2 linked regions of the Embleya scabrispora genome follow. The main gene of each other region encodes a partner of the protein of the gene in region 2 in a complex. Links are inferred from orthologs where the notes say so. Each region holds a gene or a part of one and is shown on either strand. Other genes may lie near its edges. The genes, in order: secY and secG.

Region 1 (7,836 bases), 2.6 Mb from region 2 along the record:
ACGCCGGGAAGCCGTGGTAGCCCTTGAACGAGGGAATCGCCCCGGCGCCGCGGATCGACCGCTCGGCGATCGTGTCCAGATCGGCGGTGGTCACCCCGGGCACCGCCGCCTCGCGCAGCAGGGCCAGTGTGTTCGCCACCACCGCGCCGGCACGACGCATCTTCTCGATCTGCTCGGGCGTCTTGCGTTCGATCCGCATGTGCCGCTTCCTGAACACCGGCATGGCCGTCCTCACCTGTCATCCACTGAAAGCACGATGGGCGATCCGGGGTTTCCCCGGATCGCCCATGTGTGATGTCTGTCGCGGCCGGCGCCGATCAGGCGCCGAACTCCCGAAGTGCGGTCATCGCGCGCTCGGTGACCTCCTTGACCGGACCCGTGGCCTGGATCGGCAGCAGGAGGTTGCGCTCCGAGTAGTAGCCGACCAGGGGTTCGGTCTGCTCCTTGTAGACGTCCAGACGGTGCCGGACGGTCTCCTCCCGGTCGTCGTCGCGCTGGTACAGCTCGCTGCCGCACTCGTCGCAGATCCCGGCCACCTTCGGCGCGTCGGTCAGGATGTGGCAGACGTGCCCGTTGGCCCGGCACTGCCGACGGCCCGAGATGCGCTGGATGATCTCCGAGTCGTCGACCTTGAGTTCGAGCACCACGTCCAACTCGGTGTCGTTCTCGGCCAGGATCTCGTCGAGCACCTTGGCCTGCGCCGTGTTGCGCGGGAACCCGTCGAGGAGGAAACCTCCGGCCACGTCCGGCTGCGCCAGGCGCTCCCGGACCATGCCTATGGTCACTTCGTCGGGTACGAGGTTGCCCGCGTCCATGTAGGTCTTCGCCTCGCGGCCGAGCGGAGTGCCCTGGCTCACGTTGGCGCGGAAGATGTCACCTGTCGAGACTGCGGGAATCGACAGGTTGGCGGCGATGTACTGGGCCTGGGTTCCCTTACCCGCGCCGGGAGGCCCCACGAGAACGATACGCATTTAGCGGAGGAAGCCTTCGTAGTTGCGCTGCTGGAGCTGACTCTCGATCTGCTTCACGGTTTCCAGACCCACTCCCACGATGATCAGGATGCTCGTGCCGCCGAACGGGAAGTTCTGGTTGGCGTTGAAGAGCACGAGCGCGATGCTGGGTACCAGCGCGATCATGCCCAGGTACAACGATCCGGGCCACGTGATCCTGGTGAGGATGTAGTTCAGGTATTCCGCGGTCGGTCTGCCGGCGCGGATCCCCGGAATGAAGCCACCATACTTCTTCATGTTGTCGGCTACTTCTTCGGGGTTGAACGTGATGGCCACGTAGAAGAACGCGAAGAAGACGATCAGCAGGAAGTACGTGATCATGTACAGCGGGTGGTCGCCCTTGACGAAGTGTCGTTCGATCCACACCGCCCAGTCCGACTTGCCACCGCTGAACTGCGCGATCAGAGCCGGAATGTAGAGCAGCGACGAGGCGAAGATGACGGGGATGATGCCCGCCTGGTTCACCTTGAGCGGGATGTAGGTCGAGGTCCCGCCGTAGGCGCGACGCCCGATCATGCGCTTGGCGTACTGCACCGGGATCCGGCGCTGCGCCTGTTCCACGAAGACCACCAGGCCGACCATCACGAGGCCGATGGCGATGACGGTGAAGAACGGGATCCAACCGTCGCCGATGGTGCCCTGCTCCTTGATCGTCCACAGCGCGGCCGGGAAGCCGGCGGCGACCGAGACGAACATCAGGATCGACATGCCGTTGCCGATGCCGCGGTCGGTGATCAGCTCACCGAGCCACATGATCGTCGAGGTGCCGGCCGTCATCACGACGACCATCACGATCACCCGGAAGAGCGAGTCGTCCGGAACGATGCCCTGCGGATCGCAGGTGGCGCTGCGGGCGCTGGAGAACAGCGCGCCGCTGCGGGCGGTGGCGATCAGCGCGGTCGCCTGGAGCACGGACAGCGCGATGGTGAGGTAGCGGGTGTACTGCGTGATCTTCGCCGTGCCGGCCTGGCCCTCCTTCTTGAGGGCCTCCAGCCGCGGGATCACGACGGTGAGCAGCTGGAGGATGATGCTCGCCGTGATGTACGGCATGATCCCCAGCGCGAAGATCGTGAGTTGCAGCAGCGCGCCACCGCTGAACATATTCACGAGCCCGAACAGGCTGTTCTTGTTGGAGTCCTCTACGCAAGAGCGCACCATCTCGAACGAGACGCCGGGTACCGGGATGTGCGACCCGATCCGGAAGAGGACGATGATCGCCAACGTGAACAGCAGCTTCTTGCGCAGGTCGGGCGTGCGGAACGCCCTGGCGAACGCGGTGAGCACACTGCCTCCTGCGCCCCGCCCGTCTCAGGGGCGAGTCGATCGAGTCGTCGGTCCGGGAAGAGGACCACTGGTCAGGTCCCTCACAGGACCTCACGGACAATAACAGCGCCGACGGCCCGGAAGTATCGCCCGGGCCCGACGTTCCTGCGTCATGACACAACACAAGTGAAATACGGAGCAAGTCATGTGAGGGGGTGGCGCAATGAACCCACCCCCACGGCACAGCAAACCACAGGGGCGCCACCACCTTACCGGCGTGACGCCCCTGCGCTATAGCCTCCAACGACGTCAAGGCCCGTTCGGTACCGATCCGAACGGGCCATGACGGTCATTCCTTGTCCGCGAGGGGTCAGACCGACAGTTCGTCGGCCGAACCGCCCGCGGCGGCGATCTTGGTCTTGGCGGAGCCGGAGAAGGCGTGGGCCTTCACCTGGACGGCCACCGAGATCTCGCCGGTGCCCAGGACCTTGACGGGCAGGTTCTTGCGAACCGCGCCCTTCTCGATCAGACCCTCGACGGTGACCTCGCCACCGTTGGGGTACAGGGACTCGATCTTGTCCAGGTTCACGACCTGGAACTCGACCCGGAACGGGTTCTTGAAGCCCTTGAGCTTGGGCAGCCGCATGTGCAGCGGCATCTGCCCACCCTCGAAGCGGGCCGGCACCTGGTAACGAGCCTTGGTGCCCTTGGTACCACGACCGGCGGTCTTGCCCTTGGAGCCCTCACCACGACCCACGCGGGTCTTGGCGGTCTTGGCGCCCGGGGCGGGCCGCAGGTGGTGCACCTTCAGCGGGTTGTCAGCACCCATGTCAGTCGACCTCCTCGACGGTGACGAGGTGCGACACCGTCGCGATCATGCCGCGGATCTCCGGGCGGTCCTCCTTGACGACCACGTCGTGGACGCGCTTGAGACCGAGCGAACGGAGAGTGTCCCGCTGGTTCTGCCTGCCACCGATCTTGGATCGGGTCTGCGTGACCTTGAGACGTGCCATTACGCACCAACCCCCGCGCGGGCCCGCAGGAGCGCGGCCGGGGCCACGTCCTCCAGGGGCAGGCCACGACGAGCCGCGATCTCCTCGGGGCGAACGAGCCCCTGGAGCGCCGCGACGGTCGCGTGCACGATGTTGATCGGGTTCGACGAACCGAGCGACTTGCTCAGCACGTCGTGGATGCCGGCGCACTCGAGCACGGCGCGCACGGGGCCACCGGCGATGACACCGGTACCCGGCGAGGCCGGCTTCAGGAGCACGACGCCGGCAGCCTTCTCACCCTGGATCGGGTGCGGAATGGTGCCCTGGATACGGGGGACCTTGAAGAAGTGCTTCTTGGCCTCTTCAACACCCTTGGCGATCGCGGCCGGCACCTCCTTGGCCTTGCCGTAACCGACACCTACGGTGCCGTCGCCATCGCCCACCACGACCAGCGCGGTGAAGCTGAAGCGACGTCCACCCTTCACGACCTTGGCGACGCGATTGATCGCGACGACGCGCTCGACGTAAGCGGTCTTCTCGGCGGCTGCGCCACCATCACGTCGATCCCGCCGGTCCCGCCGCTCGCCGCCGCCGGCGCCGCCACCGCGGCGCTGGGGTCCAGCCATCAGAATGTCCTCATCTGTCGTTCGAAGCTTGTCCGGAGCAGCGGGCTCAGAAGGTGAGCCCGTTTCCGCGTGCGGCATCCGCGAGAGCGGCGATGCGACCGTGGTACCTGTTGCCACCGCGGTCGAACACGACGGCCTCGACACCCGCGGCCTTCGCGCGCTCGGCGACCAATTCGCCGACCTTGCGAGCCTGGGCGGTCTTGTCACCCTCGGCACCGCGGATGGACGGGTCCATCGTGGACGCCGAAGCGAGAGTGTGGCCGGCGATGTCGTCGATAACCTGCGCCACCATGTGACGGGTGGAGCGGCTCACGACGAGACGGGGCCGCAGCGGGGTGCCGGAAACCTTCTTCCGCACCCGGATGTGCCGGCGCTTGCGTGCGACAGACTTCTTCGCAACGCCCTTGCCGGTCTTCACGCCGACAGCCATGCCTACTTACCAGCCTTTCCGACCTTGCGGCGGATGACCTCGCCCGCGTACTTGACGCCCTTGGCCTTGTACGGGTCGGGCTTCCGCAGCTTGCGGATGTTCGCGGCGATTTCACCGACCTTCTGCTTGTCGATGCCCTCGACCGAAAAACGGGTGGGGGCCTCGACCGCGAAGGTGATGCCTTCCGGGGCCTCGACGACCACGGGGTGGCTGAATCCGAGCGCGAACTCCAGCGAGGAGCCCTTCTGCTGGACACGGTAGCCGACACCGCTGATCTCGAGCTTCTTGATGTATCCCTGGGTCACACCAGTGATCATGTTCGCCACCAGCGTCCGGGACAGCCCGTGCAGGGCCTTCGAGCGGCGCTCGTCGTCGGGACGGGTCACCGCGAGGGTGCCGTCGTCCGACTTGGCGATCTCGATCGGGGCGGCGATGGTGTGCGACAGGGAACCCTTGGGGCCCTTCACGACGACCTCGCGGCCATTGATGGTGACGTCCACACCGGTGGGAACCGGGATGGGGAGACGTCCGATGCGCGACATTGCTCTCCTTCCCTTCCCTTACCAGACGAAGGCGAGGACTTCCCCGCCCACGCCCTTCTTGGCCGCCTGCTTGTCGGTGAGGAGACCGGTCGACGTCGAGATGATCGCGACGCCGAGGCCACCGAGTACCTTCGGCAGGTTCGTGGACTTTGCGTACACCCGCAGACCGGGCTTCGACACGCGGCGGACGCCGGCGATCGAGCGCTCGCGGTTCGGGCCGTACTTGAGGACGACGGTGAGCTTCTTGCCCACCTCCGCGTCCTCGACGCGCCAGCCCTGGATGTAACCCTCCTGCTGGAGGATCTCCGCGATGTGCGACTTGATCTTGCTGAACGGCATCACGACATCGTCGTGGTATGCCGAGTTGGCGTTCCGCAGACGGGTCAGCATGTCTGCGATGGGGTCGGTCATGGTCATGACGGCCTCAAGGCCTTTCTCGCCGTGGTTTCCCGGCGTGCGATCCCTCGCCCGCCGCCGACCCGAGGGGCGGCGGCGGACGGCGACTGCGGTGCGGGACCTACGACGTCGTTACTGTTCTCGCTCCGCCCAGCGGGCGAGCGATGTGTTGCGGTAGCGGTAGCTCTCGGCCGCCGAGGCGGCCGCGGACTACCAGCTGCTCTTGGTGACGCCCGGCAGCTCGCCGGCGTGCGCCATGGTGCGCAGGCACACACGGCACAGACCGAACTTGCGGTACACCGAGTGAGGACGGCCACAGCGCTGGCAGCGCGTGTAGCCGCGAACCTCGAACTTCGGCTTGCGGGCGGCCTTTGCGATCAGGGCCTTCTTCGCCACGTCTCAGTCTCCTTGTTGCGTTCCTCAGCCGCCGAGGCGACTGCTCACGCTTCCTTGAACGGGAAGCCGAGGAGACGCAGCAGAGCGCGGCCCTCGTCGTCGTTCTTGGCGGTGGTCACCACAGTGATGTCCATGCCACGAACGCGGTCGATCTTGTCCTGGTCGATCTCGTGGAACATCGACTGCTCCGTGAGACCGAAGGTGTAGTTGCCGCGGCCGTCGAACTGCTTGGGCGAAAGCCCGCGGAAGTCACGGATACGCGGCAGGGCGATCGACAGCAGACGGTCCAGGAACTCCCACATGCGGTCGCCGCGCAGTGTAACGTGCGCGCCGATCGGCTGACCCTCGCGCAGCTTGAACTGCGCGATGGACTTGCGGGCCTTGGTGACCTGGGGCTTCTGGCCGGTGATGGCCATCAGGTCCTTGATCGCGCCGTCGATCAGCTTGGAGTCGCGGGCGGCGTCGCCCACACCCATGTTGACCACGATCTTGGTGACGCCGGGAACCTGCATGATGTTCTCGAACGAGAACTCCTCACGCAGCTTGCCCAGGATCTCCTCGCGGTAACGCTGCTTCAGACGCGGCAGTTCACGCGCCTCGGTGGTGACCGTCATCAGATGTCCTCACCGGTCCGCTTGGCGTACCGGATCTTGTTGCCCTCGTCGTCGAACCGGAAGCCGGTCCGGGTCGGGACCTTCTTACCGTCCTTCTCCACGACCAGCATCACGTTGCTGATGTGGACGGACGCTTCCTGGGTGATGATGCCGCCGGTCTTGGCACCCTTGGCGGACTGACCCACCTTGGTGTGCTTCTTGATCCGGTTGACACCCTCGACCAGGACGCGCTCCTGGGTCGGGTAGGCCGCGATGACCTTGCCCTGCTTGCCCTTGTCCTTGCCGGTGATGACCTGTACCAGGTCACCCTTCTTGATCTTCATCGCCTTCGCCATTGGTTAGAGCACCTCCGGCGCGAGCGAGATGATCTTCATGAACTTCTTCTCGCGAAGCTCACGGCCGACCGGGCCGAAAATACGGGTGCCACGGGGTTCGCCATCGTTCTTCAGGACGACGGCGGCGTTCTCGTCGAAGCGGATGTAGGAGCCGTCGACACGCCGGCGCTCCTTGACCGTCCGCACGACGACCGCCTTGATGACGTCGCCCTTCTTCACGTTGCCACCGGGGATCGCGTCCTTGACGGTGGCAACGATGACGTCCCCGATGCCCGCGTAGCGCCGGCCGGAGCCACCGAGCACACGGATGCAGAGAATCTCCTTCGCACCCGTGTTGTCGGCGACTCGCAGTCGCGACTCCTGCTGGATCACGTCTAACTCCTGATCGTCACGTCGCGGTCACGACCCACGGATGGTGGGGCGACCGGCGCTCGCTACTTGGCCTTTTCGAGGATCTCGACGATGCGCCAGCGCTTGCTGGCGGACAGCGGCCGAGTCTCCATGAGGACGACACGGTCACCGACGCCACAGGCGTTCTGCTCGTCGTGAGCCTTCAGCTTGTTCGTGCGGCGGATGACCTTGCCGTACATCGGGTGCTTCACGCGGTCCTCGACGGCGACGACGACGGTCTTGTCCATCTTGTCGCTGACGACGAGGCCCTCACGGGTCTTGCGGAATCCCCGGGCTGCTTCAGTCATCTCAGTCTTCTCGCTCACGCCGCGCCTCCGGTCTCCTGCACGTCGATGCCCAGCTCGCGCTCGCGCATCAGCGTGTAGATCCGGGCGATGTCCTTACGGACAGCCTTGAGCCGCCCGTGGTTTTCGAGCTGCCCGGTCGCCGCCTGGAAACGGAGGTTGAACAGCTCCTCCTTGGCTTCGCGGAGCTTGGCGACGATCTCCTCGTCACCGAGTTCGCGGAGCTCGGACGCCTTGGTAACGGCCGCCATCACGCCTCACCAGCCTCGCGCCGGACGATCCGGCACTTCATCGGCAGCTTGTGCACGGCGCGGGTGAGCGCCTCACGAGCCACCTTCTCGTTCGGGTACGACAGTTCGAACATCACCCGACCGGGCTTGACGTTCGCGACCCACCACTCGGGCGAGCCCTTACCGGAACCCATGCGGGTCTCGGCAGGCTTCTTGGTCAGCGGACGGTCGGGGTAGATGTTGATCCACACCTTGCCACCACGGCGGATGTGCCGGGTGATGGCGATACGAGCGGACTCGATCTGAC
Region 2 (7,681 bases):
TAGTCGCTGAACACCAGGAAGGTGCCGCCGTAGATCCGGGTCCCGCCGTGCAGCGCGATGCCGTTCATGGTCGAGCCCATGGCGTGCTCGCGGATGCCCCAGTGCACGGTGCGCCCGTACGGGCTCGCGCCCTTGAGGGGGTTGCCCTCGGGCAGGAACGAACTGCCCTCGTCGATGGTGGTGTTGTTGGACTCGGCCAGGTCGGCGGAGCCGCCCCACAGCTCGGGGACGACCGGGCCGAGCGCGGCGAGCACCTTGCCGGAGGCCTTGCGGGTGGCGACGGGCTTGCCGGCCTCGAACTCCGGCAGCGCCTTCTCCCAGCCGTCGGGCAGCCGACGGGCGGCGATGCGGGCGTGCTCGGCGGCGCGCTCGGGGTTGGTCTCGGCCCACTTGGCGAACGCGCTCTTCCACGCGTCGTGCGCCGCACGGCCCCGGTCGACCACCTGGTGCGTGTGCGCGAGCACCTCGTCGGCGACCTCGAAGGACTGCTCGGGGTCGAAGCCGAGTACCCGCTTGGTGGCCGCGACCTCGTCGGCGCCCAGCGCCGAGCCGTGCGCCTTGCCGGTGTTCTGCGCGTTGGGCGCGGGCCAGGCGATGATCGTCCGCATGGCGATCATGGTCGGCCGGCCGGTCTCCGCCTTGCCCGCCTCCAGGGCCGCGCTCAGCGCCGCGATGTCGATGTCGCCGTCGGCCTGCGGCTCGACCCGGATGGTGTGCCAGCCGTAGGCCGCGTAGCGGGCGAGGACGTCCTCGCTGAACGCGGTCTCGGTGTCGCCCTCGATCGAGATGTGGTTGTCGTCGTAGAGCACGACGAGGTTGCCCAGCTTCTGGTGCCCGGCGAGTGAGCTGGCCTCGGCGGAGATGCCCTCTTCGAGGTCGCCGTCGGAGGCGATCACCCAGATGGTGTGGTCGAACGGGGAGGCGCCGGGGGCCGCGTCCGGGTCGAACAGGCCGCGCTCGTAGCGGGCCGCCATCGCCATGCCGACCGCGTTGCCCACGCCCTGGCCGAGCGGCCCGGTGGTGGTCTCGACACCGGCGGTGTGGCCGTGCTCGGGGTGGCCGGGGGTGCGGCTGCCCCAGGTGCGGAACGACTTCAGGTCGTCCAGGGTCAGGCCGTAGCCGGACAGGTAGAGCTGGGTGTAGAGGGTCAGGCTGGTGTGGCCCGGGGACAACACGAAGCGGTCGCGACCGGTCCAGTCCGGGTCGGTCGGATCGTGGCGCAGGAACTTCTGCCAGATGAGGTAGGCCGCCGGGGCCAGGCTCATGGCCGTTCCGGGGTGGCCGTTACCGACCTTCTGAACGGCGTCCATCGCGAGCACGCGAGCGGTGTCGACGGCTCGCTTGTCGAGGTCGCTCCAGTCGAGAGAGCTGTTGTCGGGGGTCGGCTTGGTGCTCACCCTTGTCAGGGCTCCTTCCGGGGTCTTCCGGGATACGCCGAATGATTGCGGCCGGCTCGGGACCTTCGCCCCGGCGCCTCCGGCACGTGGCCGAGCCTACCGGGGGCGGCATGTTCCCTCGCTCGGAGGACGGCCACCCGGGTGGTGACGTTCACCGTGTGGTTCACCCCGATGTCCACGTGGTCGGGCGGACCGCGGGGACACGCGGGACGAGGCACGACGCGTGGTGGGCACGGGGCGGCGCACGCGGCGACCTTCCGGTCGGCTACCCGGCGGTGCGGCGGGCATGCCCCGGAGGCTTCGTGCCCCTGGTGAGGGACTACAGTTTCCTGCTAGTGGGTCCGGGCCTCGACGTCTCGACACCCCTTGCCTCCGCTTATGTATTGACGAGCAAACCGGCTTCCGGGCGGCACCCGGGCCCGGCCGAAAACGCTGCTGATGGGGTGTTCGTGACAGCCGTCGAATCCCGACCGGCCGGGCTGGTGGGAAATGCGCCCGCCGGCGCCCGCCCGCCGATGGCCCGGGTTCTCGCATTCGTGGCCCTCACCAAGCCGCGCATCATCGAACTGCTGCTGATCAGCACCATTCCGGTGATGTTCCTGGCGGCGCACGGGCTGCCGGATCTGGGACTGGTGTTGCTGGTCGTCTTCGGCGGATACCTCTCGGCGGGCAGCGCCAACGCCTTCAACATGTACATCGACCGGGACATCGACCGGCTGATGCACCGCACCGAACGGCGGCCGCTGGTCACCGGAATGGTGTCGCCGCGCGAGTCGATCGTGTTCGCGAGCGCGCTCGGGGTGATTTCCACCGCGTGGTTCTGGTTCCTGGTCAATCCGCTGTCGGCGGCGCTTTCCGTCTTCGCGATCTTCTATTACGTCGTCGTCTACACGATGTTGCTGAAGCGGCGCACGCCGCAGAACATCGTGTGGGGCGGTATCGCGGGTTGCATGCAGGTGCTGATCGGCTGGACCGCGGTCACGAATTCGCTGGACTGGGCGCCGGTGGTGTTGTTCGCGGTGGTCTTCTTCTGGACCCCGCCGCATTATTGGCCGCTGTCGATGAAGTTCACCGACGACTACACCAATGCCGGTGTGCCGATGTTGCCGGTGGTCGCGGGCAACAAGGTCGTCGCGAACCAGATCGTGCTCTACAGCTGGGTCATGGTCGGGGTGTCGATGCTGCTGTGGCCGGCCGCGGACACCGGGCCGCTGTACCCGATCGCCGCGGCCCTGCTCGGGGCGGCCTGGTTGTGGGAGGCGCACGGGCTGCAGCGTCGGGCCAAGGCCGAGGTGACCGGCGCCAAGCTCAAGGAGATGCGGCTGTTCCACTGGTCGATCACCTACCTGACGCTGCTGTTCGTCGCGGTCGCGGTCGACCCGCTGCTGTTCTGAGCCGGTTCGGGCGCGGCGCCCGCGATGTGCCGCGATCATGCGTCGCGACGTGATCCGGACCACGCGCGATTGCGCCGGATCCGGTGACGCCCCGTCGGTAATGTGGGCGCCATGACGGACACCGAGACCACGACGGCCACGCCGGAACCGGGTTCCCCGGATGCGCGGGTCGAGCGACAGGTGCGCAGGATCGCCAAACACATCGAGCGCTTCACCGCCGCGCACGGCGGCGGGGGCGACGCGGTCGTCGAGTACGTCGGCCGCGACGCGACCCGGATCGTGCTCGTCGGCGCCGACGGGGCCTGGGGCGACCAGGTCGTGCGCAACCGGGACATCGCCCGCGCCGCGATCGTCAAGGCGGGCGTGACGCTGCACGAGGAGTTCCCGAACGAACTCGCGGCGAAGGTGCGCACGACCGAGTACGAGTGGTCCCGGATGGCGGGCCTGCAACTGGGCGGCGCGCAGGGCTGACGGGCGCCCGGCGGGGCCCTCCCGTGGGTGGGAGAGCCCGACCGGGCCGGCGGGTCAGGAGTGGTAGATCTCCCTGATGTCGCTGATCTCGCCGGCGGCGTTCAGGGTGATCTCATAGGCCCCGGACGACGAGCACGGGTGTCCGGGGTCGGTCCGACCGGCCAGGCACTTGTCGATGTGGTCCCACACCTGGCCGAGGTACTGCGCCTTCCACGGGGTCGGTCCGGACAGGGTGCCCGTGGCCTGCGCCGCGAAGCGCAGCGGCGTCTGCTCGGCGCCGACCGGCTCGTAGTGGCCGTCGTTGGGGTCGCACACGAACTTGGTGTCGCGGTAGTACAGCGAGTCCTTGCTGGGCGCCTTGTTCGGGTAGACGATCCGGTGTCCGGGCTTGGTGGTCGGCGCCGGGCCGCAGTCCTCGCCCTGGTCGCCCGCCGAGGACAGACTCGCCGACGGCTTGGCCGACTTGGGCGCCTGCGTGGCCGGCGTACCGGAGCCACCGGGGGTGCCGGTGGGCGGCGGCGCGGTCGCCGTCGCCGTCGCGGTCGGGCTGTCGACCGCCTTGGATGTGTCCTTCTTGTCGTCCGCGTCGCAGGCGACCAGCGCGAGCGCGCCGATCGTCACGGCGGTGATCCCGCCCCAGGTCCTGCGTGTGATCGGATGCATCGAACCCCCTGTGCGTCGGGCGCGCCGCGCCCGTACTTCGATGGAACTCGCACACATTAGCGATCTTGGAACACGAGCGCGCGGGATCCCCCGCCCAGTCGGCAAAGCCGAGCCCAAGGAGTGAACCGGGCCGGGCAAAACGGCATGCCGCGGACATCCCGCTGTCGTCTCGGTCAGGCGTGCGTGGCCGGATCCGTACCCGTTCGGCCCCGTCGGCGGCCCGCTCGCGATAGCGTCACGCGGAGGTCTTCGGGACCAGAGGCGAGGTGGGGACCCGTGCGGTTCGGATGGCTGCGACGCCATGAGCGTCACCTGGAGGAATACCGGCACCGGCGCGAGTCGCAGTCGCCGTGTCCGGGCCTCGCCACGCCCGAAACCGCGCCCGCCGCGCCGTCCTTCGCCGAACGCGGACGGACCGAGGGGCCGGATCCGGCCGAACCGGAACCGAATCCGCCGGGCGTCGTCGGCGCTCCGGCCGAGGTCGACGACGCCGAGGCGACCCGGGCCGAGATGTTGACCGAGAAGGCACGGCAGTTGACCCGCGCCGGTCGGCACGCCGACGCCGCCGCGCCCGCCCGCGCCGCGGTGCGGATGCTGGGCGCGCTCGCCGCCAGGGACCACCGCCGGCACGGCCCCGCCCTGGTCGGCGGACTGCGCGCGTTCGCCGCCGTGGCGGCCGCCGACGGCCGCACCGAGGACGCGGTGAAGGTGGCCGCGAGCGCCGCCGAACACGCCCGCCGACTGGCCGCGTTCGACCACCGCGCGCACCGCCCGCTGCTCGCGCTGACCCTGCGCGAACTGGGGGCCCGACTCGGCGACCACGGCGACGAGTCGGCCGCGCTGGGCGCGCTGCACGAGTCGGTACAGCTCTTTCGCACCCTCGCCGCCCGCACGCCCGAGCGCTATCGGGTCGAACTCGCCCTGTCCCTGGACGAACTCGCCGGCCGACTCGCCGCCGGCGGCGCGAGCGAACCCGCGCTGGCCGCGTTCACCGAGGCCGAACGGCTGCTCGGGGTCGGTCCGCCCGAGGCCCGGCAGGCCGCCGTGCTGCTCCGGCACGCCACCCTGCTCGCCCGCCTCGGCCGCGGCCCGGAGGCGATCGCGCTGGCCGCCGAGGCGGTCGAGGTGCGCCGCGGCTACGCCGGCGCGGAGCACGCCCCCGCCGGGCGCCGCGAGGACGAACTCGCCGCCTCGCTACAGAGCCTGGGCCTGCTGCACAGCGCCGCCGGCGCGCACGACGAGGCGGTGGACGCGCTGGAGGAGGCGGTCCGACTGCGGGCGAGACGGGTGCGGGCCGACCCCGTGCTGGCCCGCCGCCCCGAAGTCCCGGTCACCTACGCGCTGTACGGCATCGTCCTGGTCGCCGCCGGCCGGCCCGCCGACGCGGTGCCGCCGCTCGCCGCGGCCCTGGGCGTGGGCACCGCGCTCAACCTGGACCGCGTCTCCGACCTGGCCGGCGACACCCTGGTGCGGGCCCACCACGCCGACCCCGACGCGGTGCGCAACCGCTGGCTCGCGGCCACCGGCGAGGAGTTGCCGGGCTGGATCGAACGCGGCGGGCGTCCGCTGCCCCACCAGGCCGACCGCCGCCGCGTACACCGCCCGGTCCCCCAGGAGGCTCTGCCCGTGCGCGACTGACGCCCCGCCCGGGCGGCGCGCGCCGAACGACGCGGCACAAAAAACCGCCGGGAGTCACGACGGCACCCGAAGGTGGGTCGTCACTCCCGGCGGCTCCCCCGACGGCGGCCTACGGCCGACCGTACGGGTACACGCTCGTCGAGCCCGGGACCGGACTCAGAGTTCGCCGCGCAGCTTGGCCAGCGCCTCGGCGAGGATCGCCTCGCCGTCCGCGTCGCTGCGCCGCTCGCGCACGTAGGCGAGGTGCGTCTTGTAGGGCTCGGTACGCGGGGCGTCCGGCGGGTTGTGCTGGTCCTGCCCGGCGGGCAGTCCGCAGCGGGGGCAGTCCCACGTCTCGGGGACCTGAGCGTCGGTCGCGAAGCTCGGCTGGGTCTCGTGCTTGTTCGCGCACCAGAAAGAGATACGGAGACGTGGGGCTGCTTCGCCGCGCTCAGCCTCCCCCATCGGGCCGGCGCCGACCCGACTCCCACGGATGGCGTTGCCACTTGCCACGGTAAAAACTCCCCTTGGTCCTTGAGGTCGCGCCCCCGTTGCGCGGCTTGGCGTCCAGTGTACGTGCGCCTCGCGCAAGGTTGAACCGAGCGGTGGCCCTTTTCCGACCGTTTCCGACAGTCCGTCAGAAAGGCCACCGCGCGGGTGGAAACAGCGGCCGAACCGGCCTGTCGGTACGCGTTTGTCGCTACGAGTCGTCAGTACGAGTTCTTGAGAAGCAGACTGAGTACGACGATCGTCGTGATCCAGCACACGCCGACGATGATGGTCATGCGGTCGAGGTTCTTCTCCACGACGGAGGAACCGCCGAGCGAGGAGGACATGCCGCCGCCGAACAGGTCCGACAGGCCGCCGCCCTTGCCCTTGTGCAGCAGCACCAACAGCACCATGAGCAGGCTGAAGACGATCAGGGCGATCGAGAAACCGGTGATCACGGCCGGGCCCAACTCCTTCTGGCGGAACGCGGAGGCCGGAGATTCCCGGCCACCGGACAGAGTACGCTGCCGCGCCCCGCAAGTGGGAGCCGTGCGGCCCTTCGGCTAATCCGGCGGATCATAGTATTACGGCTGGTCGGGCGTGCTCCGCTCCCCCGGCGACCGGCCCTCCCCGGGGTCCGCCGCGGCGTCGGCCGGCTCGACGTCTCCGGTGTCCTCCACCTCCAGCTCGTGACCACTGCCGCTGACCAGCGCGCCGGTGCTGGTCAGCGGGTGTCCCCGCCCGGCGTCCCGGGTGCCGCGCACCGCGCCCGTGCGTCGCACCGTGACCCGGTTGTCACCGCCCGCCACGATCGCGCCGGTGTTGGTCACCGGGCCGCCCGACAGGCTGATCCCGTCGTTGCGCGGTTCGTCCGCGCCCGGGTCCTCGGGCTCCGGTTCCGGTCCGGTGACGTTCGATTCGGCGGTGTTCACGAGGTACCTCCCGCTGTCGATCGTGCGCCGGTGCCGACCCCGCCGGAACCGCGCACGGACGCCTGGTTGCCGCGGCCCGCGACGATCGCGCCGCTGTTGTTGAGGTCGCCCGAGACGTGCTGGATGATCCCGTTGTTGAGGACCAGCTCGTTGCGTTGGCGATACTCGGTGACATCCACGTTCCTGCGCTGGAGGAAGTCCAGCACGAATACGGTGAACTTGCGCTCGATCAGCTTGAGGTATTTCTCCGCGTCCGAGTTCTGGAAGAACGTGGCGTAGTTCGCCGACGCGCCCAACTCGCGCACCGAGGCCCGCGCGCCCCGGTCCACCGGCAGGTTGCGGGCGGTGCGCTCGTGCGCCGCGCGCAGGTTGCCGGCCCGGCGCCACCACGAGGACCACACCCGCATCAACCGGCCCGCCGCCGAGGCCATCAGTCCCGGCGCCTCCACGAGGGCGTGGCCGAACGCCCCCCACAGGGTGGCCGCGTCGGCGGCGTGCAACCACTCGTCGGCGACGTGGAAGTCGGGCCGGATCGGCGGCAGCACCAGTTCGTGCAACTCGGTGTACAACATGCGGCCGTCCAGGGTGAAGCGGATCAGTACCGAGACGACCACCTCCTGCGACCACGTGCCCACCCGCACACACAGGTAGCGTCGGGTCGCCTCGGCCGGCGGCGGCACCGCGCCGCCGGTGATCCCGCTGCTGAACTCGTGCATCT

The links.
Region 1: secG (region 2) and secY share a complex: the UniProt entries of both Escherichia coli proteins name them as parts of the sec protein translocase complex. The link is inferred for Embleya scabrispora from one-to-one orthologs.

The regions. Positions count from the first base shown.
Region 1 is NZ_MWQN01000001.1:2,569,818-2,577,653, forward strand. Bases 134-3,098 are described here. They hold secY (preprotein translocase subunit SecY), read right to left. Parts: upstream 2,295-3,098; coding sequence 972-2,294; downstream 134-971. Other genes in these bases: map (type I methionyl aminopeptidase), read right to left, coding at 134-223; B4N89_RS11150 (adenylate kinase), read right to left, coding at 318-971; rplO (50S ribosomal protein L15), read right to left, coding at 2,644-3,098. Also shown: more of map, read right to left, coding at 1-133; more of rplO, read right to left, coding at 3,099-3,102; rpmD (50S ribosomal protein L30), read right to left, coding at 3,104-3,286; rpsE (30S ribosomal protein S5), read right to left, coding at 3,286-3,891; rplR (50S ribosomal protein L18), read right to left, coding at 3,938-4,321; rplF (50S ribosomal protein L6), read right to left, coding at 4,324-4,863; rpsH (30S ribosomal protein S8), read right to left, coding at 4,882-5,280; B4N89_RS11190 (type Z 30S ribosomal protein S14), read right to left, coding at 5,470-5,655; rplE (50S ribosomal protein L5), read right to left, coding at 5,700-6,269; rplX (50S ribosomal protein L24), read right to left, coding at 6,269-6,592; rplN (50S ribosomal protein L14), read right to left, coding at 6,608-6,976; rpsQ (30S ribosomal protein S17), read right to left, coding at 7,039-7,320; rpmC (50S ribosomal protein L29), read right to left, coding at 7,317-7,550; rplP (50S ribosomal protein L16), read right to left, coding at 7,550-7,836. UniProt on the Escherichia coli protein: The central subunit of the protein translocation channel SecYEG. Consists of two halves formed by TMs 1-5 and 6-10.
Region 2 is NZ_MWQN01000001.1:5,140,889-5,148,569, reverse strand. What follows is about bases 4,872-7,681. They hold secG (preprotein translocase subunit SecG), read right to left. Parts: upstream 6,490-7,681; coding sequence 6,253-6,489; downstream 4,872-6,252. Other genes in these bases: B4N89_RS22770 (hypothetical protein), read right to left, coding at 6,960-7,681; B4N89_RS22775 (hypothetical protein), read right to left, coding at 6,616-6,963; B4N89_RS22785 (RNA polymerase-binding protein RbpA), read right to left, coding at 5,720-6,055; B4N89_RS22790 (tetratricopeptide repeat protein), read left to right, coding at 4,872-5,563. Outside these bases: tkt (transketolase), read right to left, coding at 1-1,397; B4N89_RS22805 (heme o synthase), read left to right, coding at 1,841-2,791; B4N89_RS22800 (hypothetical protein), read left to right, coding at 2,903-3,262; B4N89_RS22795 (hypothetical protein), read right to left, coding at 3,317-3,925; more of B4N89_RS22790, read left to right, coding at 4,202-4,871. UniProt on the Escherichia coli protein: Subunit of the protein translocation channel SecYEG. Overexpression of some hybrid proteins has been thought to jam the protein secretion apparatus resulting in cell death; while this may be true it also results in FtsH-mediated degradation of SecY.